DNA from 2 places in the Pseudomonas sp. FG98 genome. Region 2 is predicted to be linked to the other one. Evidence: riboswitches for the same ligand, from Rfam matches in the RefSeq annotation. Region 2 holds a riboswitch; the other holds the start of a gene.
The links. A riboswitch is a leader RNA that binds a small molecule or an ion and turns the genes downstream of it on or off. The one in region 2 is predicted to bind cobalamin.
Positions count from the first base shown of each region.

Region 1: linked by a shared signal. The riboswitch ahead of cobO (cob(I)yrinic acid a,c-diamide adenosyltransferase) and the one ahead of ACODSK_RS29775 (CbtB domain-containing protein) in region 2 are both predicted to bind cobalamin.

Region 1 is NZ_JBMDIJ010000036.1:47,226-51,718, reverse strand. Features, by position in the region: gene ACODSK_RS19915 (C40 family peptidase) at 1-119, shown strand, start outside; gene ACODSK_RS19910 (PQQ-dependent sugar dehydrogenase) at 240-1,556, opposite strand; gene ACODSK_RS19905 (hypothetical protein) at 1,627-2,205, opposite strand; cobalamin riboswitch at 2,364-2,571, shown strand; gene cobO (cob(I)yrinic acid a,c-diamide adenosyltransferase) at 2,691-3,302, shown strand; gene ACODSK_RS19895 (cobyrinic acid a,c-diamide synthase CobB) at 3,299-4,493, shown strand, end outside.
Region 2 is NZ_JBMDIJ010000106.1:7,361-11,853, reverse strand. Features, by position in the region: gene ACODSK_RS29795 (DUF1272 domain-containing protein) at 126-371, opposite strand; gene cobM (precorrin-4 C(11)-methyltransferase) at 441-1,187, opposite strand; gene ACODSK_RS29785 (cobalamin biosynthesis protein) at 1,217-1,642, opposite strand; gene ACODSK_RS29780 (CbtA family protein) at 1,642-2,340, opposite strand; gene ACODSK_RS29775 (CbtB domain-containing protein) at 2,352-2,540, opposite strand; cobalamin riboswitch at 2,642-2,860, opposite strand; cobalamin riboswitch at 2,917-3,125, shown strand; gene cobW (cobalamin biosynthesis protein CobW) at 3,221-4,291, shown strand; gene cobN (cobaltochelatase subunit CobN) at 4,295-4,493, shown strand, end outside.

The DNA of each region.
Region 1 (4,493 bases), on a different contig from region 2:
CGCCTTCCACTGGCGGCACGGTGCGCCTGGACTATCTGTCGAACAACTACTGGCAGAAGTCCTACCTGAATGCCAAGCGGGTGCTGCTGGCGCCTTCGCATCTGGCGCATAACCCATAAAGGTCCAGTGGGGCTGATGGCCTCATCGCCGGCAACGCCGGCTCCCACAGGGATTGCGTGCACCGCTAAACCTGTGGGAGCCGGCGTTGCCGGCGATGAGGCCAGTACAGACAACCACCATCAACGGGCCTTGCTCACCCGCCAAACCACATTCCCCACATCATCCGCCACCAGCACCCCGCCACGCTGGTCGGTCACCACGCCCACCGGCCGCCCCATGGCCTTGCCCTCGTCATTCAGAAAGCCGGTCAACAGGTCGATCGGTTTGCCCGCCGGCTTGCCTTCGCTACTGAACGGCACGAACAGCACCTTGTAGCCACTGTGCGGCTTGCGGTTCCACGAGCCGTGCTGGCCGATGAACGCACCTTGGTCGAACGGCGGCGGCAGCGCCCCGGCCTCGGCGAAGGCCAGCCCCAGCGAGGCGGTGTGCGGCCCGACCGCATAGTCGGGGGCAATGGCTTTAGCCACCATATCCGGGTCCTGCGGTTGCACCCGCACATCCACATGCTGGCCGTAATAGCTGTAGGGCCAGCCATAGAAGGCGCCGTCCCTGACCGAGGTGATGTAGTCCGGCACCAGGTCGCTGCCGATCTCGTCCCGTTCATTTACCGCCGTCCACAGCTGTCCACTGTGCGGCTCCCAGGCCAGGCCGTTGGGATTGCGCAGGCCGGAGGCGAAGATCCGGTGCTGGCCGGTCGCCGGGTCCACTTCCCAGATCGCCGCCCGGTCCTTCTCCTTGTCCATGCCGTTCTCGGCGACATTGCTGTTGGAACCGACGGTCACGTAGAGCTTGCTGCCGTCGCGGCTGGCGATGACGTTCTTGGTCCAGTGATGATTCAGCGGGCCGCCCGGCAACTCGGTGACGGACTCGCCCGACCCGTTCAGCGACGTGGCGCCGTCCTGGTACTTGAAGCGCAGCAAGCGATCGGTGTCGGCGACATACAGGTCGTTGCCCACCAGGGTCATGCCGAATGGCGAGTTGAGGTCCTTGAGAAATACCGTGCGGGTTTCCGCCACGCCGTCCTTGTCGGCGTCCCTCAGTAAAGTGATGCGGTTGGCGCTGGGCACCCCGGCGCCGGCCTTGGCCATGACCTTGTTCATCACCCAGCCGCGAATGCCCTTGCTGTCCTCGGGTTTCTCCGGTGCATTGCTTTCCGCCACCAGCACGTCGCCATTGGGCAGTACGTAAAGCCAGCGCGGATGGTCCAGGCCGTTGGCGAAGGCCATCACCTGGGTGCCTTGGGCAGCCTTGGGCTTGCCGCCATCGGGCCAGCCTACTGCGGGGGCGATGTTCACCGTCGGGATCAGGGTCTTGTTCGGCTCGGGCAACTGCGGCGTCGAGCCGCTGCCGTCTGTGACCTGGAGGCGGGCCGATTCGCCACAGGCGGTCAGGCCGGTAGTGATGGCCAGCAGGATGGCGATGCGCAGGGAAGGCATGGGTGACTCCTCGGGAGAACGGGTCCTAAGGAGTCAGAGGCAATGCGGCGAAGGGAGGTTCAATCCCTGATCAGGCCTGCTTCAGCAGCAGTGCCACTCCCGGATAATACTGGCCCACCTCGTCATGCAGCTTCCGATAGCCATACGGGAAGCACCAGGCAATGGCGCAGGCGGTATGTTTCTGCAGGTCGTCCACCAGGTCCTGCAACTCCTCCGGGCTGGCATGCTGGCCCAGCTTGCAGGGACTGGCGAACAGCGCAGCGATCTTCAACTGGCTGGGATAGGCGATCGCCTTGGCCGCCAGCGCGGTCTCCTGCAAGGCCACGCTCAGATCCAGGCGCCCGACCTTCGGCCAGCGTTGCTCGGCATGCAGGTAAGCTGATTCCTCCTTGCTGGCGATCAACAGATCGCAGCGCGCGCCGCGTTCGCCTTCATCGCGCTGCTTCTTGCTCTGGTAGCTCTGCAAGGTGACCAGCTCGGCCTGCCAGAGCGCCGCCGAGAGCATGCCAAGGTTGGCTTGCTGCCCCTGCCAGTGGGGGCCTTCGTTGTCCCCCAGGGTCTGGTTGAAGCGCTCGATGCATTCCCCCCAGCGCTCCAGCGCCGGGCGCAGGAACTCAAGACGGGGGTTGTTGATGATCAGACCTTGCATGCTGCTCTCCTTCGTAATTGTTGTACGAGCTACAGCGACAGCGGACGACTATGGCAATGTGATATCACTCGGTTGGAGTACGGCACAACATGAAAGTTGCGCCGTTGGTCGCAATGTGATCGGCGTCTCCAATTGACGCTCCGGGCCCAACCCTCTAACCTTCGCGACTTGTTTCAGGTGCCCTGTGAGCGCAAGTTCGACCGGGTGAAACAGGGAAGCCGGTGCGATGCCGGCGCTGCCCCCGCAACGGTAGATGAGTGCAGACCGCGCATGGCCACTGGGTTCCACACCCGGGAAGGCGCCCGGTCGGGATCGTCAGGCGATCCGCTCATGAGCCCGGAGACCGGCCTGCAAACAGTCAACGGCATCACGGCGGGTGGTGCGCGGTTTTCCGGGCTACGCGCCTGGTGTCTGCGCTTTCCTCCGTGCCCCCATCCCTTCAGCTGTCGCTCATGCCAGGCGCCAGCGGCCCGCGGAGACCCCCGATGAGCGAATCCCCCGAACGTGACGAACGCCACCTGGCGCGCATGCAGCGCAAGAAGGCGGTAATCGACGAGCGTATCGCCAATGCCCCCAACGAATGCGGCCTGCTGCTGGTGCTCAGCGGCAATGGCAAGGGCAAGAGCAGTTCGGCCTTCGGCATGCTCGCCCGGGCTCTCGGCCATGGCATGCAATGCGGCGTGGTGCAGTTCATCAAGGGCCGCAATGCCACCGGCGAGGAACTGTTCTTCCGCCGTTTCCCCGAGCAGGTGCGCTACCACGTGATGGGCGAGGGCTTCACCTGGGAGACCCAGGACCGCCAGCGCGATATCGCTGCGGCCGAAGCGGCGTGGGAAGTGTCCCGGCAACTGCTGCGCGACCCGTCCATCCAGTTCGTGGTCCTCGATGAGCTGAACATCGCCCTCAAGCACGGCTACCTCGACCTCGATACGGTGCTCGGCGACCTTCAAACCCGTCCGCCGATGCAGCATGTGATCGTCACCGGTCGCGGTGCCAAGGAAGAGATGATCGAGCTGGCCGACACCGTCACCGAGATGGGCATGGTCAAGCACGCGTTCCAGGCCGGCATCCGCGCGCAGAAGGGCGTCGAACTATGAGCGACACCCGGCATTGCCCGGCGGTGCTGATCGCCGCGCCGGCTTCCGGCCAGGGCAAGACCACCGTCACCGCAGCCCTGGCCCGCCTGCATCGCAACCAGGGGCGCAAGGTCCGGGTGTTCAAGTGCGGACCGGACTTTCTCGATCCGATGATTCTCGAACGGGCCAGCGGCGCGCCGGTGTACCAGCTCGACCTGTGGATGGTCGGCGCCGAGGAAAGCCGGCGCCTGCTCTGGGAAGCGGCGGGAGAGGCCGACCTGATTCTCATCGAGGGAGTCATGGGGCTGTTCGACGGCACGCCCTCCAGTGCCGATCTGGCCCGCCACTTCGGCGTGCCGGTGCTGGCGGTGATCGACGGCACGGCGATGGCCCAGACCTTCGGCGCCCTGGCGCTGGGGCTGGCGCGTTATCAACCTGACCTGCCGTTCGCCGGCGTGCTGGCCAACCGGGTTGGCTCGCTGCGCCATGCGCAATTGCTCGAAGGCAGCCTCACTGAAGGCCTGCGCTGGTACGGCGGGCTGTCGCGGGAAACCGGCATCGAGCTGCCGAGCCGCCATCTGGGCCTGGTCCAGGCCAGCGAACTGACCGATCTTGATCTGCGCCTCGATGCCGCAGCCAAGGCCCTGGGTGACAGTTGCCAGTCCGCCTTGCCGCCGCCGGTGGCCTTCGAGCAGCCGGCGCCGCGGGTGATCGAGCGCAAGCTGCAAGGCGTGCGCATCGCCGTAGCCCGTGACGAAGCCTGTGCCTTCACCTATGGCGCCAGCCTCGACCTGCTGCGCGAGATGGGCGCCGAGCTGAGCTTCTTCTCGCCGATCCATGATCGCGAACTGCCGGACGCCGACAGCCTGTACCTGCCCGGCGGCTACCCGGAACTGCACCACCATGCGCTGTCGGCCAACACCGCGATGCTGGCGGCGATCCGCGCCCATCACCAGGCCGGCAAGCCGCTGCTGGCCGAATGCGGCGGCATGCTCTACCTGCTCGATGCGCTGACCGATGTCGCCGGCGAGCGCGCCGAACTGGCCGGCCTGCTGCCGGGCGAGGCGGTGATGCAGAAGCGTCTGGCGGCCCTGGCCCTGCAGGCGGTCGAATTGCCGGAAGGCACCCTGCGCGGCCACACCTATCACCACTCGCTGACCAGCACCGAGCTGGAGCCGATCGCCCGCGGCCAGAGCCCCAACGGCGGGCGCG
Region 2 (4,493 bases):
GGTGATGCCACCATCGTAATCGCGGGTAAACCCGCCCCCATAAATACCTGCAAAATCAATAAGTTATGTGTTGTTCTATGAGAGCCGGCTTGCCGGCGATAGGGCCATCCGTTGCAACACAGATTTCAGTGCGTCACACACCCCTCGACCTTCACCGTACGCTGTGTGGTCGCCGGGTTCTTCGCCAGCTTCTCGCCCACTCGCGCCGGCCGCGGTTGCAGTTCGCCGCCGCAGTTCGGGCATTTGCCCTTGAGCGTGTCCTGCGCGCAGTCGCGGCAATAGGTGCATTCGAACGAACAGATCATCGCGTCACGGCTGTCGCCCGGCAGTGGTGTGGCACAGCATTCGCAGCAAGGACGAAGTTCCAGCATCGGGGGAAATCCTTTCTTGGGTGGTGGTTGCGCTACTGTGCAGGCGCAGTGATGGCAATGCAATACGCCTCAGGGCCGGTACAGGTGGGCATGTCCGGCGCGGTACAGCGCTGACTCGCTGAAGCTGTCGGCGGCCAGCACCCGGCCAACAAGAATCAGTGCGGTGCGCCGGAATCCCTTGGCAGCACTCAGCTCGACGATATCGTCCAGCGTTCCCAGCACCCAGTCCTGATCCGGCCAGGTCGCACGATGGACCACGGCGATCGGGCAGTCGCCGCCGTAGTGCGGGCGCAACTCCTCGACGATCCGTGGCAGATGACGCACCCCCAGGTGGATTGCCATGGTGGTCTGGTGGCTGGCCAGGCTGGCCAGGGCTTCGCCTTGCGGCATGGGTGACGAATCGGCGAAGCGGGTGAGGATCACGCTCTGGGCGATATCCGGCAGGGTCAGTTCGCAGCCGAGCAGGGCGGCGCTGGCAGCAGTGGCGGTGACGCCGGGGATGATCTGGTAGGGAATGCCCAATGCGCGCAGGTGGCGGATCTGCTCGCCGATGGCGCCGTACAGGCTGGGGTCGCCGCTGTGCACACGGGCCACGTCCTGGCCTTTGTCGTGCGCCTCGCGGATGGCCTTGATGATCTGCTCCAGGTGCAGTTCGGCACTGTTGATCAGGGTCTCGGCGTTGTGGCCTTCGAGCACCGCAGTGGGCACCAGGGAGCCGGCATAGATGATCACCGGGCACTGGCGGATCAGGCGCTGGCCCTTGACGGTGATCAGCTCCGGATCGCCGGGGCCGGCACCGATGAAATAAACGGTCATGAGAGGTCTCGCGAAGGCAGGGTGGCGAATTATCCGCCAGAAGCAGGGATCCAGGCCAATGCCAGGGTCATCTCGTCGCGCACGATGCGTTCGACCCGCAGTTGCGCCGTACCACCGCCCAGTCGCTCGGCCAGGGCCAGGGCACTGCTTTCCGCCACGCCATAACACCCGCTATGGCGGAAGGTGATCGCGGAACGATGGCTAAGACGCGGGGCGAACGAGGCCAGTTCGATGGCGCTGAAGAAGTGCAGGGGCAGGGCGAGGTCGCTGGCCAGTTGCAGCAGCCCGCTTTCACCGCGCTTGAGGTCGATGCTGGCCAGGCCGACCAGGGCACTGAAGGGCATGTTGCGCGACTGCATCACATCCCGCAGCAGCCCGGCCAGTTCACTGGCCGGGACGCCTCGACGGCAGCCCAGCCCGGCGTACAGCGGTGCCACGCCGGGCGGGACGGCCATCAGGCAGCTTGGCGCCGGTACAGCCAGGCGCTGATCAGGCCCAGGGCCAGCCAGAAGCCGGCATTGGTCAGCAGCGAAGCAACGATGAACTGCGATTCCAGGGCTTCCGGGGCCAGGCTTTCATGGACCTCCGGTTGCGGCGCGCCGATCACGTGGGGGATCACCAGCAGGGCCAGTCCGGCAGCCTTGAGCACCCAGTTGCCGGCGAACACCATCAGCGCCAGGCCGACGGCGGTGGCGGCAGCGGTACCTACCCACCAGAACTGGCGCTGGGCCAGATCGGCGGCAGCGGTGCCCGGCAACTCCGGTGGCAGGCCGAGGTTCGGCGCCAGGCAGAACACGGCGAAACCGCCCAGTCCCCAGAGCGCGCCGACGCCGACGCTGCCAGGGTTGCGCAGGGTGTACATGGCTGCCAGCAGCAGGGCGAAGCCCACCGCGACGACCAGGTTGCCGCCGGTGGTGGACAGCACGCGCTGCCAGCCATCTTCCGGCGACCAGGCTTCTGCGTCGTGGTGATGACCTTCGCCGGCCGCAGCGGCATCGGCGTGTTCGTGCTCATGAGCGGCGGCCGGGGCCGAGTTTTCGTAGGTTTCCGCCTTGAGGATCAGCGGCGCGACCCAGAAACTCTGCAGCAGGGTCAGCAACAGCGCGGCCAGCAGACCGGTAAAGCCCGCAGTGCGAGCGATGCGAGTGAACATGCGGTCAGGCCTCAGTGGCAGGGGAAGGCGGCGCTGTGGCGGGTGTCGTGGGCGGCGTTGTGCACCGCTTCGATATGCGAGAAGCCGGCGAAGTAGACCAGGCACAGGCCCAGGACCGAGGCGCTGACGGCAGCGACGATGCGCTGGCTGAGGGTCGTGGAGGTGCTGCTGGCGTGGCTGGCGGTGCTGGTGATGGGCATGGCGCTTTCCTCTGGGGGTGTTGTCCTGGCAACGGGCAAGCGCGAAGAACTCCCGGGCGCAAGGCGCCGAGGAGTTGCAACATCGCCCGCCCACCGCGGGTTTGGTCAAATCGGTCTTGGGCCGGTCTCCGGGCTTGCAAGGGGTTGATTACCACGGCGTCTCCTTCCCATGCCGGACTGCTGGCACAGTGGATCAGACGCTTTCCTTGCCTACCGTTGCGGGGGCAGCACCGGATTTGTCAGACCTGCAAGGTCGCGACGTACCGGTTTCCCGTTTCACCTTTTGTAATAAAAAAGGCACCCAAACGAATCGCGCTAGGAAATCACGCGCGTTGACATCCGTCAATACAGCGGTTGACCGCCCTTCGGGCACTGCGTAGCCTTGCCGCTTCGAGGTTCTCCGGCCCTGCAAGACGAGTGTCGGAGCTAAGACGGGAACGCGGTACCAAGCCGCGGCTGCCCCCGCAACTGTAAGCGCTGAGCCCATCGACCATTGCCACTGCCGATATATAAGGCGGGAAGGCGTCGATGGCGTCCCCGGGACACCGCGCGAGCCAGGAGACCTGCCTCGAACAGATTGCACATTAACCGGGCGGGGTGATCCGGTGGCGAACGCGTCCAGACCGCAAGGTCCGTGGCAGCCGTCCCCCATGCCCGCCATCCTGCCAAGGGCATCCGACATGAAAACACTGGCCAAACTCCCCGTTACCATCGTTACCGGCTTCCTCGGCTCGGGTAAGACCACCCTGCTGCGGCACATGCTGGACAACGCCAATGGCCGCCGTATCGCGGTGATCGTCAACGAATTCGGCGAACTGGGCATCGACGGTGAAATCCTCAAGCAATGCAGCATCGGCTGCACCGAGGAAGAGGCCAACGGCCGTGTCTACGAACTGGCCAACGGCTGCCTGTGCTGCACCGTCCAGGAAGAGTTCTTCCCGGTGATGCGCGAGCTGGTGGCGCGCCGTGGCGACCTTGACCAGATCCTGATCGAAACCAGCGGCCTGGCCCTGCCCAAACCCCTGGTCCAGGCCTTCCAATGGCCGGAAATCCGCAACGCCTGCACCGTCGACGCAGTGATCACCGTGGTCGACAGCCCGGCCGTGGCTGCCGGCACCTTCGCCGCCTTCCCGGAGCAGGTCGATGCCCAGCGCAAACTGGACCCGAACCTCGACCACGAGTCGCCGCTGCATGAACTGTTCGCTGACCAACTGGCCAGCGCCGACCTGGTGATCCTCAACAAGGCCGACCTGATCGCCCCCGAGGCCCTGGCCGCAGTGCGCGCCGAAGTGCAGGAAGAACTGCCGCCGGCAGTGAAGGTGATCGAAGCCAGCAAGGGCGTGCTGCCCTTGGAAGTGCTGCTGGGCCTCGGTGCCGAGTCGGAAGCCCACATCGATGGCCGCCGCACCCACCATGATTCCCACCATGACGGCGATGATGACCACGACGATCACGATCACGACGCCTTCGACTCCATCTCCCTCGACCTGCCCGAGGCCGACGAAGCCCTGCTGCTGGACGCCCTGACCCAGCTGGTGGTGGACACCGGCATCCTGCGGGTCAAGGGCTTCGCGGCGATCCCCGGCAAGCCGATGCGCCTGCTGATCCAGGGCGTGGGCACGCGCTTCGACAAGCACTTCGACCGCGCCTGGCGCAGTGATGAGGCACGCATTACCCGCCTGGTGCTGATCGGCCAGGACCTCGATGCCGTGGCCCTGGAAGCCCGCCTGCGCGCTGCCTTGGGCGCCTGATCCATGCACCTGCTGCGGACCCAGCCCGGCGGCTTCGTGCCGGACGACAGCATTGCCGATCTCGGCCAGACCCCGGCCGAGCTGGTGATTCTCTGCAGCGGTGACTCGCACCTGGCGCTGCTCGCGGAAACCGCCCGCGAGCTGCCGGAGGATTACCCCAGCCTGCGTCTGGCCAACCCCATGCAGGTGCAGAACCACGCCT